DNA from 4 places in the Klebsiella sp. R445 genome. Region 3 is predicted to be linked to each of the others. Evidence: predicted binding sites of a transcription regulator. Region 3 holds the regulator's gene; each other region holds the start of a gene.

Region 1 (5,474 bases), 940 kb from region 3:
CCAGCTTGCCCACGCAGGAGAGCAGAATCGCGAAGATAGCCGCGCCGCCGATGACCCAGGTGCTGTACACGCGGGTGATAGCCATAACGCCGATGTTTTCACCGTAGGTGGTGTTTGGCGTCGATCCAAAGAAGCCGGAGATCATCGTCGACAAACCGTTGGCAAACATCGAACGATGCAGGCCAGGATCGCGGATCAGATCTTTTTTAACGATGTTAGCCGTTACCACCAGGTGACCGACGTGCTCAGCAATGACCACCAACGCCGCCGGCAGAATGGTGAAGATCGCAAACCACTCAAAGCGCGGGGTGTAGAAGGTTGGCAGAGCAAACCAGTGCGCTTGTGCAATCGGCGTGGTGTCGACAACGCCCATCACGAAGGAGAGCGCGTAGCCAACCAGCACGCCAATCAGAATCGGGATAATCGCCATAAAGCCACGGAACAGCACCGAACCAAACACCGTGACGCCCAGCGTGACCATCGAGATAATAATGGTTGTGCTATCCGGTGATTGGCCGTCAGCCGGTAACAGACCGGCCATGTTGGCCGCCACGCCCGCAAGCTCCAGACCAATGACCGCGACAATCGCCCCCATTGCGGCAGGCGGGAACATCACGTCCAGCCAGCCGGTTCCCGCTTTTTTGACAATAAAGGAGACCACGCAGAACAGCGCGCCGCACATAATAAAGCCACCGAGCGCGACTTCATAACCCAGCGGCAGCAGCAGCAGTACCGGCGAGATAAACGCAAAGCTCGAGCCCAGATAGGCCGGGATTTTGCCCTTACAGATGAAGAGATACAGCAGAGTCCCGACGCCGTTAAACAGCAGAACGGTGGCCGGGTTGATATGAAACAGTACCGGGACCAGGACCGTTGCGCCAAACATAGCGAACAGATGCTGTAAACTAAGTGGAATTGTCTGTAAAAGCGGCGGTCTTTCACTCACCCCGATTGCGCGGCGCGTCATAACGTTTTCCTCTGAGAGTCGTGTGATTAGTTGCTGTGATTTTGTTTTATTCAAAAAAAAGCCGACTCTTAAAGTCGGCTTCTTATTATTCATTCAATTACTTGGTACCAAAAATCTTATCGCCGGCATCGCCGAGTCCCGGAATAATGTATCCGTGGTCGTTGAGGCCCTGGTCAATGGAAGCGGTGTACATCTCCACATCCGGGTGCGCTTTCTCGAGTGCGGCAATACCTTCCGGCGCCGCCACCAGCACCAGCACCTTAATGCTGGAGCAGCCTGCTTTTTTCAGCAGATCGATTGTGGCGATCATCGAACCGCCAGTTGCCAGCATCGGGTCAACCACCAGTGCCATACGCTCATCGATGTTTGACACCAGCTTCTGGAAGTAAGGAACCGGCTCCAGGGTTTCTTCGTCACGGTAAACACCCACCACGCTGATACGCGCGCTCGGTACGTGCTCCAGAACCCCTTCCATCATGCCCAGACCCGCACGCAGAATCGGCACAACGGTGATTTTCTTACCTTTGATCTGCTCGACTTCTACCGGACCATTCCACCCTTCGATGGTGACTTTTTCTGTTTCCAGGTCGGCGGTCGCTTCATAAGTCAGCAAGCTCCCTACTTCTGAGGCAAGTTCACGGAAGCGTTTGGTGCTGATGTCGTGCTCACGCATCAGGCCCAGCTTGTGTTTGACGAGCGGGTGTTTCACTTCCACAATCTTCATTCTCTTTCTCCTCTGAGGGGCAGCCACAAAAAAAATCGCGGGATTATACCGCTTTTTTCCATTTGCGCCATAGCCGATATGTTTGACCGGGATCAACCAAAATGCTTTACGCTGCCTGAACCAGTATATACCCTAAATAATTCGAGTCGCAGGAAGGCGGCGACAGAGGGAATTCCCAGGAGCTTACTGAAGTAAGTGACTGGGGTGAGCGAGGAAGCCAACGCACCTGCAACTTGAAGTATGACGGGTATAAAACAGAATAAAAAAAACCCCGCACAAGCGGGGTTGGATGAAATGAACGGTCAACTACAACGCATCACCGTTGGTACTAATAACCTGTTGATACCAGGTGAATGATGCCTTACGGCTACGGTCCAGCGTACCGTTACCTTCATTATCTTTATCAACGTAAATAAAGCCATAGCGTTTTTTCATTTCGCCGGTGCCGGCGGACACCAGATCGATACATCCCCATGGGGTATAGCCCATCAGATCCACGCCGTCCTCAACCACCGCTTTTTTCATCTCGGCAATATGCGCAGAAAGATAATCGATGCGGTAGCGATCGTCTACCGTGCCGTCCGCTTCGCGCACGTCGATGGCGCCAAAGCCGTTCTCAACAATAAACAGCGGCAGCTGATAGTGATCCCAGAACCAGTTCAGGGAGTAACGCAGGCCCACCGGGTCAATCTGCCAGCCCCAGTCTGATTTCTGGACGTACGGGTTGGAGACCAAACTTTTCGTCTCGTCATAATCCAGCTGCGGGTTATCATCGGTCGCTTTGGTCGCGAAGGACATATAGTAGCTAAAGCCAATATAGTCGACGCAGCCTTCGCTCAACGCCTGGCTATCCGCGTCGGTGATATCCAGCTCAAACCCGCGACGGGCAAAGTAGTTCAGCAGATGCTGTGGATAGCGGCCACGGACATGCACATCGGTGAACCAGTAGCGGCGATGCATGGCGTTCATCGCCATCATCATATCGTTCGGGGCGCAGGAGAGCGGGTAGATTGGGCACATTGCAATCATGCAGCCCACCAGCAGCGACGGGTTAATCTCACGTGCGGCCTTCACCGCCAGGGCGCTGGCAACCAGCTCGTAATGCGCCGCCTGATACATCACCGGCTCACGGTCTTCACCCGGCTGGTACTTCAGGCCTGAGTTCGTGAATGGCGCGAAGTCTTCGTGATAGTTTGCTTGGTTGTTGATCTCATTGAAGGTCATCCAGTACTTCACTTTATGCTGATAGCGGTGGAATACCACTTTCGCAAAGCGCACGAAGAAATCGATCAGTTTACGGTTACGCCAGCCGCCATACTCCGTCACCAGATGGTACGGCATTTCGAAGTGGGAGAGCGTAATCACCGGCTCAATGCCGTGCTTCAGGCACTCATCGAACAGGTCGTCATAGAATTGTAAGCCGGCTTCGTTTGGCGTCAGCTCATCGCCCTGTGGGAAGATACGTGTCCAGGCAATCGAGGTGCGGAAACATTTGAAGCCCATTTCTGCAAACAGCTGAATATCGTCTTTATAACGATGGTAAAAATCAATCGCCTCATGGTTGGGATAGTTTTTCCCCGCCACCACGCCATCGGTGATTTCACGCGGCACGCCGTGCGCTCCGGCGGTCATCACATCAGCCACGCTGATGCCCTTCCCCCCTTCCTGCCAGCCCCCTTCAAGCTGATGCGCCGCCACAGCGCCGCCCCACAGAAAACCTTCTTTAAATCCAGACATGTTCTCTTCCTTTTATCCTGAACACAAAAAAGAAACCGGTTTCAGTGGCATGATGGCGATTCCCACAGACAGAGGCAAGCACAAGAATGTACCCGGTTTCATTTTCGTGAACAGTATCAAATTTGTGCATATTGCGGCTGATTCACGCCGACTGTAAAGCAGGCTCGCAAACGTTTGCTATCCCTGTTAGAATTGCGCCGATTTTTCTTGCTACCGCAAATGTGTGGAGATTTCGCAGTGACCGATAAAACCTCTCTCAGCTATAAAGATGCCGGCGTAGATATTGATGCAGGCAACGCTCTCGTCGACCGTATTAAGGGTGTGGTGAAGAAAACCCGTCGCCCGGAAGTGATGGGTGGACTGGGCGGATTCGGCGCACTGTGCGCATTGCCGCAAAAATACCGCGAACCGGTTCTGGTTTCCGGCACTGATGGCGTCGGTACCAAGCTGCGTCTGGCGATGGATCTGAAGCGCCACGATACTATCGGTATCGATCTCGTGGCGATGTGCGTCAACGACCTGGTGGTCCAGGGCGCAGAGCCACTGTTTTTCCTCGACTACTATGCCACTGGCAAACTGGATGTCGATACGGCAGCCAGCGTCATCAGCGGTATCGCCGAAGGCTGTCTGCAGTCCGGCTGTGCGCTGGTTGGCGGCGAAACGGCAGAGATGCCGGGGATGTACCACGGAGATGACTATGACGTGGCCGGTTTCTGCGTCGGCGTAGTAGAAAAATCAGAAATCATCGATGGCAGCAAAGTTGCCGATGGTGATGTGCTGGTGGCACTGGCATCCAGCGGCCCGCACTCCAACGGCTACTCGCTGGTGCGTAAAATTATCGAAGTCAGCGGTGTCGATCCTCAGACCACTGACCTGAACGGTACCCCGCTGGCGGACCACCTGCTGGCGCCGACCCGCATCTACGTTAAGTCGGTGCTGGACCTGATTGCCAACGTTGACGTGCATGCTATCGCTCACCTGACCGGTGGCGGCTTCTGGGAAAACATTCCGCGCGTGCTGCCGGACAACACCCAGGCGGTCATCGATGAGTCTTCCTGGCAATGGCCGGAAGTCTTCAACTGGCTGCAAACTGCCGGTAACGTCAGCAGCCATGAAATGTACCGTACCTTCAACTGCGGTGTCGGTATGGTTATCGCCCTGCCGGCCGATGTCGCCGACAGCGCCATTGCGCTGCTGAGCGAGAAAGGTGAAAACGCGTGGAAAATAGGCTATATCAAAGCTTCAGATTCCGAACAGCGTGTGGTCATTGAATGAAAAACATCGTGGTGCTGATTTCCGGTAACGGCAGTAATTTGCAGGCGATTATCGACGCCTGCGCCCGGAAACAGATCAACGGCACCCTGCGAGCGGTATTCAGTAATAAGGCCGACGCGTTCGGCCTTGAACGTGCACGTGAAGCCCATGTTGCGGCCCACGCGCTGACGGCCAGCCAGTTTGCCAACCGTGAAGCTTTCGATCGCGAGCTGATGCAAGAGATCGATGCTTACGCACCGGATCTGGTGGTGCTGGCGGGCTATATGCGGATCCTTAGTCCGGCGTTTGTCGCCCACTATCAGGGGCGCCTGCTGAATATCCACCCGTCACTGTTGCCAAAATACCCGGGGCTGCATACGCACCGCCAGGTGCTGGAAAACGGTGATGAAGAGCACGGGACATCGGTGCATTTCGTCACCGATGAGCTCGACGGCGGCCCGGTCATTCTGCAAGCCAAAGTGCCGGTTTTCGCCGATGACAGCGAAGACGATATCACCGCCCGCGTACAGGCTCAGGAGCATGCGATTTATCCGCTGGTCGTGAGCTGGTTTGTCGACGGTCGTCTGCGCATGGAGGGCAATCAGGCATGGCTTGATAATGTTCCTCTGCCGGCGCAGGGATATGCCGCCGAAGAATAAATATCAACGCCTCTGCCTTACTCAGAGGCGTTTTTTTTGGTGCATTATTTCGCTGGTCATACCGTCTTCTCCACCCTCATCCCATGGCCGTTTATGGCGCGTCGACGCCCGGGAAGAACCTGGTTTTGTCTAC
Region 2 (5,474 bases), 340 kb from region 3:
ATCGCCATGTAAGTTCATGGCGTGGGGGATTCGTTTTGCTTTTGGTGGCATCGTCTGCTCTTTTGCATCCTTTTCTACTACACAAAATCATTCAAGAAGCGGCTTGAAAGATGGCGTGTCTATAAGGGTGGCAAAAGTGGCCCGCGATGCAAGCAAAACCTGTTTATTTAGGTGGAAAGCGCCTGTTTTTGCGCCTGGATGTCCTGTTCGATCTCGGTCCGCACTTCCGCCGGCAGGCGTAAGGCCTCCCCGAGGGCGTTGAGGTAGCTGCGTTCCATAAAATGATCGATATCGATCACCGCGCAGCTGATGTAGTACACCTCCAGCGCCTCTTGTTCGCTGTTGATCCCTTGAGCCAGACGCTGCGGGTCGAGCGGTTGAGCCAGCGCGCGATCGATCAATACCCGCCCCTGCACATCAATATTGGCGGCACGCAGCTGCTCTTCGATGTTGGCCCGCTCGTGGTCGTCGATGTGGCCGTCGCTTTTCGCCGCGAACACCAGCGCCAGAATCAGCCGCTCGCTGCGGGCATCAAGCCCGGTAGAGGGTGACGCAGATGCAACCGATGGCGCAGCTGTCGGTGATGCTGGCGGTGATGCTGGCGTTGCCGACGACGCTGGTGCGCTCTCGCGCAATTTCTGCTGATACTTATTCCACAACACGCTTCCAGCCACCGCACCGCCGCCGACCAGCAGCGCGCTGGTGCCATATTTAGCCAGCAGCTTGCGCGATGATTTACTGGCTACCAGCAGCCCGGCCAGGCCGCCCAGCGCGCCGGGCAGGAGGAAACTTTTCCCCTCCTGCCGTTCACCTGAGGAGGTAGATTGTCCCTGCTGACCCAGCAGAGACTGGAGTTGATTAAGCCAGTTAGACATGATTTCCCTCGTTGCATAGTAAGCGAAACCATCAGCCTAAACGACGAGATGTCAGGAAATGTGATGAGCAGATAAAGATGCGCAAATTCAGGCCGCAATCAGGCGGCCTTCACCTTGCGGGTTTTCGCCGCGGCAACCTGCGGTTCGTCTGGTTCATCCGCCGCGCCTTCCGCGGTGTCAGCCTGAGGCTCCTGCCCTGCTGTTTCTTCGTCTGATTCTGCTTCCGGCGCTTTCCCTGTTCTCAGGATGTGATGCAGGGTCTCTTTGCGTTCCGCCAGCCACAGCGCCATTTCATCACGCTGTGCTTCTTCAAGCGTCAGCGGGCACGCTACCAGCCAGTCGTTAAGGACTTCGGCAAGATCGAGCATTTTGTCGTAAGCATCGGCCTCTTTTTTGCTGGTAAACGACATTTTTTCCTCACCTTCGCGGATCACCACATATTTAATTTCAACCGCCATTGTGCAGCCTCTTTATACTGTATTTTTATACAGTATAACAAATTTTCACCCTGGACTCAACTGACAGCCATAAAGACAGACGCAAACGTTTTCGTTTATACTACGGCGCATGTTTTTTTACTGTGGAAATGAGTCATGACGTTATTAGGCACAGCCCTGCGCCCGGCAGCAACGCGGGTTATGTTGTTAGGTTCCGGCGAGCTCGGCAAAGAAGTGGCCATCGAGTGTCAACGCCTGGGTATTGAGACGATCGCCGTAGACCGCTATCCCGACGCGCCGGCGATGCAGGTGGCGCACCGTTCGCACGTGATCAACATGCTGCACGGCGATGCCCTGCGGGCGCTGATTGCAGAGGAAAAACCGGACTTCATCGTGCCGGAAATCGAAGCCATTGCCACCGATACGCTGGTTGAACTGGAGCAGGCCGGGCAAAAAGTGGTCCCTACCGCTCGCGCGGCTAAGCTGACCATGAACCGCGAAGGTATCCGTCGCCTGGCCGCAGAAGAGCTGCAGCTGCCGACCTCCTCCTACCGCTTCGCCGATAGCGAAAGCGCTTTTCGCGATGCGGTGGACGAAATTGGCCTGCCCTGCATTGTGAAGCCGGTCATGAGCTCTTCCGGCAAAGGCCAGAGTTTTATTCGCCGCGCTGAACAGCTGACTGATACCTGGCAGTATGCGCAGCAAGGCGGCCGCGCCGGTGCCGGTCGGGTTATCGTTGAAGGAGTGGTGAATTTCGACTTTGAAATCACCCTGCTGACCGTCAGCGCCGTGGATGGCGTGCATTTCTGCGCCCCGGTCGGCCATCGTCAGGAAGATGGCGACTATCGCGAATCCTGGCAGCCGCAGCAGATGAGCGAACTGGCGCTGGCCCGCGCCCAGGAGATTGCCAGCAAGGTGGTACTGGCGCTCGGCGGCTATGGCCTGTTCGGCGTGGAGCTGTTTGTCTGTGGCGATGAGGTGATCTTCAGCGAAGTCTCCCCGCGTCCGCACGATACCGGCATGGTCACCCTGATCTCGCAGGATCTCTCCGAATTTGCCCTGCACGTCCGGGCGTTTCTCGGCCTGCCGATCGGCGCGATTCGTCAGTACGGCCCGGCGGCCTCGGCGGTCATTCTGCCGCAGTTGACCAGCCAGAACGTCACCTTTAGCAATATTCAGGCGGCGGTGGGTGCAGGCCTGCAGCTGCGCCTGTTCGGCAAGCCGGAAATTGACGGCTCCCGTCGACTCGGCGTGACGCTGGCGGTCGCTGACAGCGTTGAAGATGCAGTGGCGCGGGCAAAAACCGCCGCCTCTGCCGTCGTGGTTCAAGGATAAAAAAAACCCGGTAGCACGAATGCTACCGGGTGAGTACTTTACGATAAATCAGGGCGTGAAAATTACTTCGCGCCTTCTACCGCTTCGCGAGCAATGCTGGTGATACGGTCATAATCGCCACTTTCCAGCGCATCTGCCGGTACCAGCCAGGAACCGCCGATGCACAGCACGCTGTTCAGCGCCAGGTAGTCACGGTAGTTCGCCGGAGAGATGCCGCCAGTCGGGCAGAAACGGATATGAGCGAATGGACCGCCGATAGCCTGCAGCGCTTTCACGCCGCCGTTGGCTTCTGCCGGGAAGAATTTGAACTCTTTCAGGCCATACTGCATGCCCAGCATCAGCTCAGAAACGGTGCTGATACCCGGGATCAGTGGGATGGTGCCTTCTTCCGTTGCCGCTTTCAGCAGGGACTCGGTCAGGCCCGGGCTGATAGCAAATTGCGCGCCTGCGTCGGTGACGGCTTTCAGCTGCTCGACGTTGGTAACGGTACCTGCACCAACAATCGCGTCCGGCACTTCTTTGGCAATCGCGCGGATAGCCTCAAGCGCACATTCGGTACGCAGCGTCACTTCCAGTACACGCACGCCGCCTGCAACCAGCGCTTTTGCCATCGGCACAGCGTGTTCCAGCTTTTTCACCACGATTACCGGTACAACCGGGCCGGTGGTGAGGATTGCTTCTGCAGTTGTTTTCCAGTTTTTCATCAGATTTTCTCTCGCCAGATCTACAATTCGAATCGTCTTAAAAAGTGATGCAGGTTGCGCCCTGTTCCGCTCCGGAGAGGTTCTCACGCAGCGCAGAGAACATTTCCCGGCCGGTTCCCACTCGCGAACCGCTCAGGTCAGGAATATGCGGCTGACGCGCAGCCAGTTCAGCATCATCCACCAGCAGCGTCAGTTCACCGGTCTGCCCGTTCACGCGGATGATATCGCCATCACGTACTTTTGCCAGCAGGCCGCCATCATAAGCTTCAGGCGTGACATGGATTGCTGACGGAACCTTGCCGGATGCGCCAGAGAGTCGCCCATCGGTAACCAGCGCAATTTTGAAACGGCGGTCCAATAATACACCAAGTGGCGGCATAAGTTTATGTAATTCTGGCATGCCGTTCGCTTTTGGCCCCTGATGACGGACCACCACCACGCAATCTTTGTCCAGCATCCCGGCTTCAAACGCCGGCAGCACGTCGTGCTGGCTTTCAAAAATCACCGCGGGAGCTTCGATAACCTGGTTTTCTACCGGCACAGCGGAGGTTTTCATGACCGCACGGCCAAGGTTACCGCTGAGCACTTTGGTCCCACCATGGCGAGAGAATGGCTTATCGAAAGTGGCGATGACCTGATCGTCCAGAGGCGCACTTGCCCCTTCACGCCAGTCCAGCTCGCCGTTATTCAGCCACGGTTCCATGGTGTAACGGGAGAGTCCATACCCGGCCACGGTATTCACATCTTCGTGCAGCAGGCCGCCCTTGAGCAATTCACGCACCAGCACCGGCACGCCACCTGCAGCCTGGAAGTGGTTAATATCGGCCGGGCCGTTCGGATAGAGACGCGCCAGCAGCGGGACCACGTCGGACAGATCGGAGAAATCATCCCAGTTGATGATAATGCCGGCGGCGCGAGCCATCGCCACCAGGTGCATCGTATGGTTGGTGGAACCGCCGGTCGCCAGCAGCGCCACAATACCGTTCACCACCACTTTCTCATCGAACATTTTGCCCAGCGGCATCCATTCGTTGCCGTTACCGGTCAGGCGCGTCACCTGACGGGCCGCAGCGGTAGTCAGCGCCGTACGCAATTCGGCATCCGGGTGGACAAAAGATGAGCCTGGGAGCTGCATCCCCATAAACTCCACCACCATCTGGTTGGTATTCGCGGTGCCATAGAAGGTACAGGTGCCCGGCGCATGATAGGAGGCCGCTTCTGACTCCAGCAGCGCCATACGATCGACCTTACCTTCAGCATACAGCTGGCGAATCCGTACTTTCTCTTTGTTCGGCAGGCCGCTGGCCATCGGGCCTGACGGCACGAAAATGGACGGCAGGTGACCAAAAGATAGCGCCGCCATGGTCAGCCCCGGGACGATTTTGTCGCACACGCCGAGGTACAGCGCGCCATCGAACATGTTATGCGACAAGCCGACCGCGGCCGACATCGCAATCACTTCGCGGCTCAGGAGCGAGAGCTCCATACCATCCTGCCCCTGGGTGACGCCATCGCACATCGCCGGCACCCCGCCCGCAACCTGGCCAACCGCATTCACAGAATGCAACGCCTTGCGGATGATATCCGGATAGTACTCATAGGGCTGATGGGCGGAGAGCATGTCGTTGTAGGAGGTAATGATAGCGATGTTGTTACGCAACATGCTTTTCAGCGAGGCTTTATCATCCGACTGACAGGCAGCAAAGCCGTGGGCCAGGTTACCGCAGGCCAGCTGGGCGCGATGGACGGTATCCGTCTTCGCCTGGTTAATCCGTGCGAGGTAGGCGGTGCGGGTTTCACGCGACCGCTCGATAATGCGATTTGTTACCCGTAACATTGTCGAGTTCATAAAGGCTCCTGAATTTTTATCTGTCCGGCCACAGTGATTTAACGATGACTTATTCGGTGAAAGGCACCAGCACTGCAGCTCAGCGGCAAAATATCTACAGGCAGTGTAATAAAAAAAGCCCCGGGGGTGAATCCTCCCGGAGCTTAAAAGGCTAAAAATTATGCGACATACTGCGTCAGATCATGTTACCGGTAAAATAACTCATCCGGATAAGCTGCTGACTATTCGAATTCGTTCCAGGAACGACCATCGCGGGTAATCATCGCCACGGAGG
Region 3 (5,474 bases):
GCCAGGTCGCCGCCGGCACGCCGCCGATATTGGCGATCGTCAGCCCCATAAACATGGTGGCAACCGCGCTGGCCTGTTTGTCTTTCGGGACGACGCTGGCGGCCACTACCGAACCGAGGCCAAAGAAAGCACCATGGTTAAGGCTGGTGATAATGCGTGAAATCAGCAGCGTGGTGTAATCAGGAGCCATGGAAGAGAGAACGTTGCCGAGGGTGAAGATCGCCATCAGGAAAATCAGCGCGTTTCTTCGCGCACGATGAGAAAGCAGCAGCGTCATCAGCGGCGCACCAACCATCACACCTATCGCATAGGCGCTGATCAGCATTCCCGCAGCCGGAATAGACACGTCGACGCCTTTGGCAATGACTGGCAGTAATCCCATCGGGGAAAACTCCGTCGTACCAATACCAAATGCGCCTATCGCCAGCGCGAGCAGGGGAAAGTTGATTTTCATTGCATGACTCCAGCAGACCGTCATCGGCGACGGTATCTCATCAGAAGTCAAAAGCATGACATCAATCACAGAAAAACAAAAGTAAACGAAATGGCAAAAGATTTTTGCGAAAATGATAATAATGGCGGGAACGGGGGGAAAGTGACCTCTCCCCCGGGAAAATTAGTGCAGAACTGCGGTCAGCCCGGCGGCAACGATTAGACCTAGAACAATAATCGTTGTTGTCAGCGAAAATTTTAAATCTGTATCCATCAATTTTTCCCCCTGTTTTTCCCACACGAAAAGTGAGCTTGCTCATTTTTGCACAATATCGCATAAAAATCTTCCAGGATTTAGGGTGATACACATTTTTGCTCTTCCCCTTTGCCGCAAGATCGGACAAAATCCCACGCTAATTTGAAAGCGTATCGGCCATTGACCCCTTCCTGTCGTTCTGTGTCGTTTTCCCGACGTGATGCAATGTTGAACATTGTATTCAGGGTGTGTTTAGGCAAACGTTTACGTACCGATTATCAGACGTTCAGGTCAAGGTCTGGAGTGAGAAGTAATGGCAACTATTAAAGATGTAGCGAAGCGCGCAAACGTTTCCACTACAACAGTATCACATGTTATTAACAAAACCCGTTTCGTTGCGGAAGAGACGCGCAATGCGGTCTGGGCCGCCATTAAAGAACTGCACTACTCACCGAGTGCTGTCGCGCGCAGCCTGAAGGTTAATCACACCAAATCTATTGGTCTGCTGGCAACCAGCAGCGAAGCGGCCTATTTTGCTGAAATTATCGAAGCCGTTGAAAAAAGCTGCTTCCAAAAAGGCTATACCCTGATTCTGGGTAATGCATGGAACGATCTCGAAAAGCAGCAGGCTTACCTGTCAATGATGGCGCAAAAGCGCGTCGACGGCCTGCTGGTCATGTGCTCCGAATATCCGGAATCGGTGCTGAGCATGCTGGAAGAGTACCGCCATATTCCAATGGTGGTGATGGACTGGGGCGAGGCCAAGGCCGACTTTACCGATTCTGTCATCGATAACGCCTTTGAAGGCGGCTATATGGCCGGTCGTTATCTGGTGGAACGCGGCCATCGCGAAATTGGCGTGATCCCCGGCCCGCTGGAACGTAACACCGGTGCCGGACGTCTGGCAGGCTTTATGAAAGCCATGGAAGAAGCGCAGATTTCCGTACCGGATAACTGGATTGAACAGGGTGACTTCGAACCGGAGTCCGGCTATCGCGCGATGCAGCATATCCTGAACCAACACCACCGCCCGACGGCAGTCTTCTGCGGCGGCGACATCATGGCGATGGGTGCTATTTGCGCGGCGGATGAAATGGGGCTGCGCGTACCGCAGGACATTTCGCTGATCGGCTATGACAACGTGCGCAACGCCCGCTATTTCAGCCCGGCGCTGACCACGATTCATCAACCGAAAGACTCCCTCGGCGAAGCCGCGTTTAATATGCTGATGGATCGTATCGTCAACAAGCGTGAAGAGTCCCAGTCTATCGAGGTTCACCCGCGCCTGGTGGAGCGTCGTTCCGTCGTTGACGGCCCGTTTGTCGATTACCGCCGTTAGTCCCCTTCCCGGCGCCGGCTAATCCGGCGCCCGCAACCATTCCCGGTTTAACGTTTCACTATCGCCAAGATAATCCAGCATCCACAGCAGCGCAGGCGATGCGTCGCTCTGTTGCCAGGTCAGGCAGCACGCCGCATCCGGAAACGGGTTTTCCAGTTCAAGGGCGACCCATTCTCCCCGGTCGATCCACGGACGGGCAAAGTGCGTCGGTACCATCCCCACGCAAAGCCCGGCAGACAGACAGGTGGCAGAGGATTCCCAGTCGGGCACCACCACACGCTTTTGGTTATCCAGCAGCCAGGTCGTTCGTTTTGGTAAAGACCGGGAAGTATCCTCTCTGACCAATGAGGGCCAGTTGCGCAACTCGTCATCACTCAGCGGACTGGTCATCTGCGCCAGTGGATGATGGCTGGCCACTACGCAGTGCCAGTTCAGCATGCCCATATCGCGAAAGGCGTAGCGCCCCCCGACCGGAATCGAACGCGTCGCTCCAATCGCCAGCTCCACGCGGCCATCCGCCAGCGCATCCCAGACGCCGTTGAACACTTCCTGAAAGACAATCAGCTCAACGTCCGAAAAGTGACGATAAAAATCGACAATCATCTGGCGCATTCGTGCCGGTTTGACGATGTCATCGACGGCAATTGACAACTGACCGCGCCAGCCATTGGCTATCTGCTGGCACTGCTGGCGGGTGATCTGCATTTTTTTGATAACAGAGCGTCCTTCCTGTAAAAACCAGACCCCGGCCGGGGTTAATTCAACATCCCGATGACGACGTTCAAACAGCGGAACTGCCAGCCACTCTTCCAGCTGACGAACGGTGTAGCTGACAGCGGAAGGGACGCGATGGAGCTCCTGTGCCGCCGCGCTAAAGCTGCCGTTGCGGGCGACAGCATCAACAACTTCCAGTGAGTATTCAGACCACATATTCTGCCTACAAAATTTTTGAATGCATGTAGCAAATATTAGCGTTTCACAAGCCAGAATGCACTCCCTACACTCTGCGGCATTATTCCGGCATCAGCAGAAGAGAATGTTATGCAACAACCTGGGAAAGGATTTTTAGTTTGGCTGGCGGGACTTAGCGTGCTGGGTTTCCTGGCCACCGACATGTATCTACCGGCCTTCGCGGCGATCCAACACGACCTCAACACCTCCGCGGCTTCGGTCAGCGCCAGCCTGAGCCTGTTCCTTGCCGGTTTCGCCATCGGACAGCTGTTCTGGGGCCCGCTCTCTGACCGTTACGGGCGTAAACCGATTCTGCTGAGCGGCCTGGCGATCTTCGCCGTCAGCTGTCTGGGAATGCTGTGGGTCCGCGACGCGACGCTGATGCTGGTCCTGCGCTTTATTCAGGCCATCGGCGTCTGTGCAGCCGCGGTCACCTGGCAGGCGATGGTCACGGACTATTATCCGGCGCAGAAAACAAACCGTATTTTTGCCACCATCATGCCGCTGGTCGGTTTATCCCCGGCGCTGGCGCCGCTGCTCGGCAGCTGGCTGCTCAACCATCTGGAATGGCAGGCGATTTTTGCTACCCTTTTCGCCATCGCCCTGCTGCTGATGGTCCCGGCCCTGCGCCTGAAGCCAGTGCACAAACCAGCCGGCGATGCGCAGAAGAAACTGACCTTCCTGACGCTGCTGCGTTCTCGTGAATACAGCGGTAACGTGCTGATCTACGCCGCCTGCTCTGCCAGCTTCTTCGCCTGGCTGACCGGCTCGCCGTTTATTCTGCATGATATGGGTTATGGTCCGACGGCTATCGGGCTGAGCTACGTGCCGCAAACCATCGCCTTCCTGATTGGCGGTTATGGCTGCCGTGCGGCGCTGCAGAAATGGCAGGGTCAACAGCTGCTGCCGTGGCTGCTGGTGGTTTTTGCCGTCAGCGTTGCCGCTACCTGGATGGTCGGGCGTCTTGAAAATGCCTCAATCGTCGGCGTGATGATCCCGTTCTGCGTGATGGCGATTGTGAACGGTGGGATTTACCCGATTGTTGTCGCCCAGGCGCTGAAGCCATTCCCACAGGCTACCGGGCGCGCCGCGGCGTTGCAGAACACCCTGCAGCTCGGGCTGTGCTTCCTGACCAGCCTGCTGGTATCCGCGCTGATCGCCACGCCGCTGCTGACCACCACCAGCGTGATGCTGGTTTCTATTGTGCTGGCCGGGATTGGCTACGTTATGCAGCGCCAGAGCGCCTGCCTGACGGTCGGGTCATCGCACGCCTGATCTGTTATAAGCATGCTAAGGCCCAGTAATTAGCATGCTAAGAGGTTTTTATTGAAAGCCGGATTTCAGCAGCCTATACTGGATCCGGCATCACATAAATAGACCTTTTATTGTATTTAACGGGGGCAGGATGCGTCCCGTTTCACCATGGATGGCCTTTCGGCAAGGGTTATCGCCCTTCCTCTGTTCTACGTCGGATAGCAGCTTCACGGATATTCCGTGAGATTTCTCACAAAGCCAAAAAAGCGTCTACGCTGTTTTAAGGTTCTGATCACTTGGGCGTGATGGAGAAGCTATGAGTTCATCGTGTATAGAAGAAGTAAGCGTACCAAACGACGACTGGTACCGAATTGTAGCCGAGTTACTCGGCCGCGCGGGCATTGAAATTAATGGCTCCGCTCCCTCCGATTTGCAGATAAAAAACCCGCTTTTCTTTAAACGCGTTTTGCAAGAAGGTTCACTCGGACTCGGTGAGAGTTATATGGACGGCTGGTGGGATTGTGAGCGGCTGGATATATTCTTCCACCGTGTGCTGCGCGCTGGGCTGGAAAATCAGCTCCCGCACCATCTTAAAGATACGCTACGTATTGCCGGCGCTCGCCTGTTTAATCTGCAAAGTAAAAAGCGCTCCTGGATTGTCGGGAAAGAACATTACGATCTTGGTAATGACCTTTTCAGCCGGATGCTCGATCCGTTCATGCAATATTCCTGCGCCTACTGGAAAGACGCCCAATCGCTGGAAGAGGCTCAGCAGGCAAAACTCGATCTTATCTGCCGCAAGCTGCAGCTGGAGCCGGGTATGCGGGTGCTGGACATCGGTTGCGGCTGGGGTGGGCTGGCCTATTACATGGCGAAGCATTATCAGGTCAGCGTAGTTGGCGTGACCATTTCGGCCGAACAACAAAAAATGGCCCAGCAGCGTTGCGAGGGACTGGACGTCACGATTTTGCTCCAGGATTATCGCGACCTGGAGGACAGCTTTGACCGGATTGTCTCCGTCGGTATGTTTGAACACGTCGGCCCGAAAAATTACGCCACCTATTTTAATGTGGTTGACCGTAATCTGAATGCCGATGGCCGCTTCTTATTACATACTATCGGTTCGAAAAAAACCGACCACAGCGTTGACCCATGGATCAATAAATATATCTTCCCGAACGGCTGTCTGCCGTCGGTTCGGCAGATTGCCCAGGCCAGCGAATCGCATTTCGTGATGGAAGA
Region 4 (5,474 bases), 1.2 Mb from region 3:
CCGGGCGCTGCGTAAAGCCTTCGATCTACCGCCGGTGAAAAAGGCCAGTTAATCATCATAAGGAGCCGTTCTGGCTCCTTTCCTTTATTTATTTCCGAATTCTCCCCTTCGCGGTGCGAAATCTACTTGTCTGATGGAAGATGACAGGTAACATAGATATCCCCCCATCACCGGGGGATACAGATTTTTTTTATTGGACTACGAATAGAGAGACTATTATGAGCGTTGTGCCTGTAGCCGACGTACTCCAGGGCCGTGTTGCCGTTGACAGCGAAGTCACCGTGCGCGGATGGGTGCGTACTCGCCGAGATTCAAAAGCTGGCTTTTCCTTCCTGGCCGTCTATGACGGTTCCTGCTTTGATCCTGTACAGGCCGTCATTAGTAATTCTCTGCCCAATTACAATCAGGAAGTGCTGCGTCTGACTACCGGCTGTTCGGTCATCGTCACCGGTAAAGTCGTGGCATCTCAGGGCCAGGGCCAGAGCTTCGAAATTCAGGCCAGCAGCGTAGAAGTGACCGGCTGGGTCGAAGATCCGGATACCTATCCGATGGCCGCCAAGCGCCACAGCATTGAGTACCTGCGTGAAGTCGCGCACCTGCGCCCGCGTACCAACCTGATTGGCGCCGTTGCCCGTGTTCGTCATACCCTGGCGCAAGCACTGCATCGTTTCTTTGACGAGCAAGGTTTCTTCTGGGTATCGACGCCGCTGATCACCGCATCCGATACCGAAGGTGCCGGCGAAATGTTCCGCGTCTCCACCCTGGATCTGGAAAACCTGCCGCGCAACGATCAGGGCAAAGTGGATTTCGATAAAGACTTCTTCGGCAAAGAGTCGTTCCTGACCGTATCCGGCCAGCTGAACGGTGAAACGTATGCCTGCGCGCTGTCCAAAATCTACACCTTCGGCCCGACTTTCCGCGCCGAAAACTCCAATACCAGCCGCCACCTTGCGGAGTTCTGGATGCTGGAGCCGGAAGTGGCCTTCGCTAACCTGAACGACGTTGCCGGCCTGGCGGAAGCCATGCTGAAGTATGTCTTCAAAGCGGTGCTGGAAGAGCGTGCCGACGATATGAAATTCTTCGCCGAGCGCGTAGATAAAGAAGCCGTATCGCGTTTGGAACGCTTTATTGATGCCGATTTCGCCCAGGTCGATTACACCGATGCCGTCACCATTCTGGAAAACTGCGGCAAGCAGTTTGAAAACCCGGTGTACTGGGGCGTAGACCTCTCTTCCGAGCATGAGCGCTATCTGGCAGAAGAGCACTTCAAAGCACCGGTCGTCGTCAAAAACTACCCGAAAGACATCAAGGCGTTCTATATGCGCCTTAACGAAGACGGTAAAACCGTCGCGGCAATGGATGTTCTGGCACCAGGTATCGGCGAAATCATCGGCGGTTCTCAGCGTGAAGAGCGTCTGGACGTGCTGGATGCCCGCATGGCAGAAATGGGTCTGAATAAAGAAGACTACTGGTGGTACCGCGATCTGCGTCGTTATGGCACCGTTCCGCACTCTGGCTTCGGCCTGGGCTTTGAGCGTCTGATCGCCTATGTCACCGGCGTACAGAACGTGCGTGATGTGATTGCGTTCCCGCGGACCCCGCGTAGCGCCACATTCTGATTGTTTTTCCTTATTACCCGAAAGGCCAGCGTATGCTGGCCTTTTTTTATGTCAAGATTTGTTAACGAATATTAATTAATCTAAACATCAACCCTTCCGCGCAACATTTGTGTTACTCACTATTACGACTCCCTGAGTAAGGATAAATCGCACCTTATGTTCATTTCTCAGTGAAACACCTGATAATTTTGTTCATTTTTTAACCTCTCGCAGCACGAGATGCAAAGACAAACGCTGAGCGAAAAAAAAGCGAAATGCAGCCATAAAATGCACAATCGCGGCTTTATCTAAATTAATCATAATTAATTCATATAGATATATATAGCCAGGTGATTTAATGAGCAAAGTGGAACGGAATTTTGATTGAGTTCACAAAGTTCCCTAAAAAACACATTTTGTTACATACTCTTTCTTATTGTTACTCATATGCGACATTGGTAGCATTTTCCGGCTAGCGAAACGCTGGCGCGGATGGAAAGATGCCTTCAGACACCAAACTATCATCAATGGTTCTGTAAGTTTTTATTGACAGAATGTATTGGCGGCAGTGGCAAGTGTTCATATAAAAATATTAATGAGGGTAATAAATAATGATGAAGCGCAATATTCTGGCAGTGGTAATTCCTGCCCTGCTGGTAGCCGGCGCAGCGAATGCTGCAGAAATCTATAACAAAAACGGCAACAAACTGGATTTCTACGGCAAAATGGTTGGCGAGCACGTCTGGACCACCAACGGTGACACCAGCAGCGAAGACACCACCTACGCTCGTATCGGCCTGAAAGGCGAAACCCAGATCAACGACCAACTGACCGGTTACGGCCAGTGGGAATACAACATGGACGCGTCCAACGTTGAAGGTTCTCAGGGGACTAAAACTCGTCTGGCATTCGCTGGTCTGAAAGCGGGTGAATACGGTTCATTCGACTACGGTCGTAACTACGGTGCGATCTACGACGTTGAAGCTGCAACCGATATGCTGGTTGAGTGGGGCGGCGACGGCTGGAACTACACCGACAACTTCATGACTGGCCGTACCAACGGCGTTGCAACCTACCGTAACTCTGACTTCTTCGGTCTGGTTGACGGCCTGAGCTTCGCGCTGCAGTACCAGGGCAAAAACGACGCAAGCACTCGTAACGTTCACAAACAGAACGGCGACGGCGTCAGCACCTCCGCAACCTACGCGTTTGACAACGGTATCGCGCTGTCTGCTGGCTACTCCAGCTCTAACCGTAGCGTAGATCAGAAAGCTGATGGCAACGGCGACAAAGCTGAAGCATGGGCAACTTCTGCGAAGTATGATGCGAACAACGTCTACGCTGCAGTGATGTACTCCCAGACCTACAACATGACCCCGGAAAACCAGGGTAACTACTTCGCCGGCAAAACTCAGAACTTTGAAGCCGTTGCTCAGTACCAGTTCGACTTCGGTCTGCGTCCGTCCGTTGGCTACGTACAGACCAAAGGTAAAGACCTGCAGGGCCGTGCTGGCTTCTCCGGCGGCGATGCTGACCTGGTTAAATACGTTGAACTGGGTACCTGGTACTACTTCAACAAGAACATGAACGTCTACGCAGCATACAAATTCAACCTGCTGGACGACAACGATTACACCAAAACTGCGGGCGTTGCTACCGACGACCAGGCAGCTGTTGGTATCGTTTACCAGTTCTAATCTGCAGTACACCCCTTCGTGATATGCCTAAAAAGCAGGACTTCGGTCCTGCTTTTCTCATTTAGTAAGATAAAGATCGTAACTTTCGAAAACCTTCTCGCTTTTTGTCGCAAACGGTTGGCAATTTGTAAATCTCCCGTTACCCTGATAGCGAAATTCCCTCAGTAATCACAATGGAACCTCGTCATGTTTGAGAACATTACTGCCGCCCCTGCTGACCCCATTTTAGGCCTGGCCGATCTGTTTCGTGCCGATGACCGTCCGACTAAAATTAACCTCGGAATTGGTGTTTACAAAGACGAAACGGGTAAAACCCCGGTCCTGACCAGTGTCAAAAAAGCAGAGCAATACCTGCTGGAAAATGAAACCACGAAAAACTATCTGGGTATCGACGGTATTCCGGAGTTTGGCCGCTGCACTCAGGAGCTGCTGTTTGGTAAAGGTAGCCCGATCGTTAGCGATAAGCGCGCACGTACCGCTCAGACTCCAGGTGGCACCGGCGCGCTGCGCGTTGCCGCAGACTTCCTGGCAAAAAATACCTCAGCGAAACGCGTCTGGGTAAGCAACCCAAGCTGGCCGAACCACAAGAGCGTGTTCAACTCCGCAGGCCTCGAAGTATGTGAATACACCTATTACGATGCGGCCAACCACGCGCTGGATTTTGACGGCCTGCTGGCAAGCCTCAGTGAAGCTCAGGCGGGTGACGTGGTTCTGTTCCACGGTTGCTGCCATAACCCAACCGGTATCGACCCGACGCTGGATCAGTGGCAACAGCTGGCACAAATGTCCGTCGAAAAAGGCTGGCTGCCGCTGTTCGATTTCGCCTACCAGGGCTTTGCCCGTGGTCTGGAAGAAGATGCTGAAGGTCTGCGTGCATTCGTTGCGCTGCATAAAGAGCTGCTGGTTGCCAGCTCCTACTCGAAGAACTTCGGTCTGTATAACGAGCGTGTGGGTGCCTGTACGCTGGTGGCCGCCGATGCCGATACCGTTGACCGCGCTTTCAGCCAGATGAAGTCGGTGATCCGCGCCAACTACTCCAACCCGCCGGCTCACGGTGCTTCGGTGGTCGCTACGATCCTCAGCAATGACGCACTGCGTGCAATCTGGGAACAAGAGCTGACCGATATGCGCCAGCGCATTCAGCGCATGCGTCTGCTGTTTGTTAATACGCTGCAGGAAAAAGGCGCCAGCCGTGACTTCTCTTTCATCATCAAGCAAAACGGGATGTTCTCGTTTAGCGGCCTGACCAAAGAGCAGGTGCTGCGTCTGCGTGAAGAGTTCGGCATCTACGCCGTGGCGTCCGGGCGTATCAACGTGGCGGGCATGACGCCAGATAACATGGCGCCGCTGTGTGAAGCGATCGTCGCCGTGCTGTAATCTCGCCCAGAAAAAATAAAGGCCGCTAACGCGGCCTTTATTACATTCCCCACACGATAAATTACCAGACCGGCATTTCATCCTGCAGGAAGGGGTTGTGCAGACGCTCATAGCCCAGCGTCGATATCGGACCGTGACCGGGAATAAACGTCACATCATCACCTAACGGCAATAATTTACGTTTAATCGCATCAATCAGCTGCCCATGATCGCCGCGCGGGAAATCGCTGCGCCCGACTCCCCCTTTAAAAATCACATCGCCGGAAATCAGCAAGCGTGAAGCATCATCAAAAAAGACAACGTGTCCAGGCGTATGCCCCGGGCAGTGCAGTACCTGCAGAGAGACATTCCCTACGCTGACCACGTCGCCTTCATTGAGCCAGCGGTCCGGCTGCAGCGGCTGGCAATCTTCCAGACCGAACATCCGGCTTTGCGCTGGCAGCCCTTCCAGCCAGAACTCATCTTCTTTTTCCGGACCGATAACCGGCACACCATAATGCTGTGCCAGTTCAGCCGCCGCACCAACGTGGTCGAGATGACCGTGGGTGAGCAAAATCTGCATCAGGCTGACGCCCGCTGCGGTCACTTCCTGTTTGATTCGCTCGGCGTCGCCGCCCGGATCGACCAGTGCGGCGAGCCGGGTTTGTTCACACCAGATTAAAGAACAGTTCTGAGCGAACGCGGTGACCGGAATAATACGATAGTTCATGATGCTCCTTTCGTTACCAGTGCCTGACCGGACCGGTATCAATATGCACAAAATTGCTACGTGGGTAGTATCCTACACCACCTGCGCCCATAG

Evidence for each region. The regulator PurR, encoded in region 3, represses purine synthesis genes. The targets are predictions, from matches to a motif close to CANGCAAACGTTTGCNTG.
Region 1: purM (phosphoribosylformylglycinamidine cyclo-ligase) is a predicted target of PurR. The motif match lies at 3,592-3,609, and genes of this name have one in related genera.
Region 2: purT (formate-dependent phosphoribosylglycinamide formyltransferase) is a predicted target of PurR. The motif match lies at 1,412-1,429, and genes of this name have one in related genera.
Region 4: ACMYSN_RS06500 (amino acid aminotransferase) is a predicted target of PurR. The motif match lies at 3,402-3,419, and genes of this name have one in related genera.

The regions. Positions count from the first base shown of each region.
Region 1 is NZ_CP180446.1:4,562,351-4,567,824, reverse strand. Features, by position in the region: gene uraA (uracil permease) at 1-967, opposite strand, end outside; gene upp (uracil phosphoribosyltransferase) at 1,065-1,691, opposite strand; gene ACMYSN_RS21565 (6-phospho-beta-glucosidase) at 1,998-3,428, opposite strand; gene purM (phosphoribosylformylglycinamidine cyclo-ligase) at 3,666-4,703, shown strand; gene purN (phosphoribosylglycinamide formyltransferase) at 4,700-5,341, shown strand.
Region 2 is NZ_CP180446.1:5,165,480-5,170,953, reverse strand. Features, by position in the region: gene ptrB (S9 family peptidase) at 1-51, opposite strand, end outside; gene ACMYSN_RS24325 (tellurite resistance TerB family protein) at 168-875, opposite strand; gene ACMYSN_RS24320 (YebG family protein) at 974-1,333, opposite strand; gene purT (formate-dependent phosphoribosylglycinamide formyltransferase) at 1,469-2,647, shown strand; gene ACMYSN_RS24310 (bifunctional 4-hydroxy-2-oxoglutarate aldolase/2-dehydro-3-deoxy-phosphogluconate aldolase) at 2,710-3,351, opposite strand; gene edd (phosphogluconate dehydratase) at 3,389-5,200, opposite strand; gene zwf (glucose-6-phosphate dehydrogenase) at 5,422-5,474, opposite strand, start outside.
Region 3 is NZ_CP180446.1:208,272-213,745, reverse strand. Features, by position in the region: gene ACMYSN_RS00980 (MFS transporter) at 1-454, opposite strand, end outside; gene cydH (cytochrome bd-I oxidase subunit CydH) at 617-706, opposite strand; gene purR (HTH-type transcriptional repressor PurR) at 1,002-2,027, shown strand; gene punR (LysR family transcriptional regulator) at 2,046-2,957, opposite strand; gene punC (purine nucleoside transporter PunC) at 3,069-4,253, shown strand; gene cfa (cyclopropane fatty acyl phospholipid synthase) at 4,549-5,474, shown strand, end outside.
Region 4 is NZ_CP180446.1:1,386,988-1,392,461, forward strand. Features, by position in the region: gene pncB (nicotinate phosphoribosyltransferase) at 1-52, shown strand, start outside; gene asnS (asparagine--tRNA ligase) at 219-1,619, shown strand; gene ACMYSN_RS06495 (porin) at 2,210-3,295, shown strand; gene ACMYSN_RS06500 (amino acid aminotransferase) at 3,482-4,672, shown strand; gene ACMYSN_RS06505 (MBL fold metallo-hydrolase) at 4,734-5,381, opposite strand; gene ACMYSN_RS06510 (peptidoglycan L,D-endopeptidase MepK) at 5,395-5,474, opposite strand, start outside.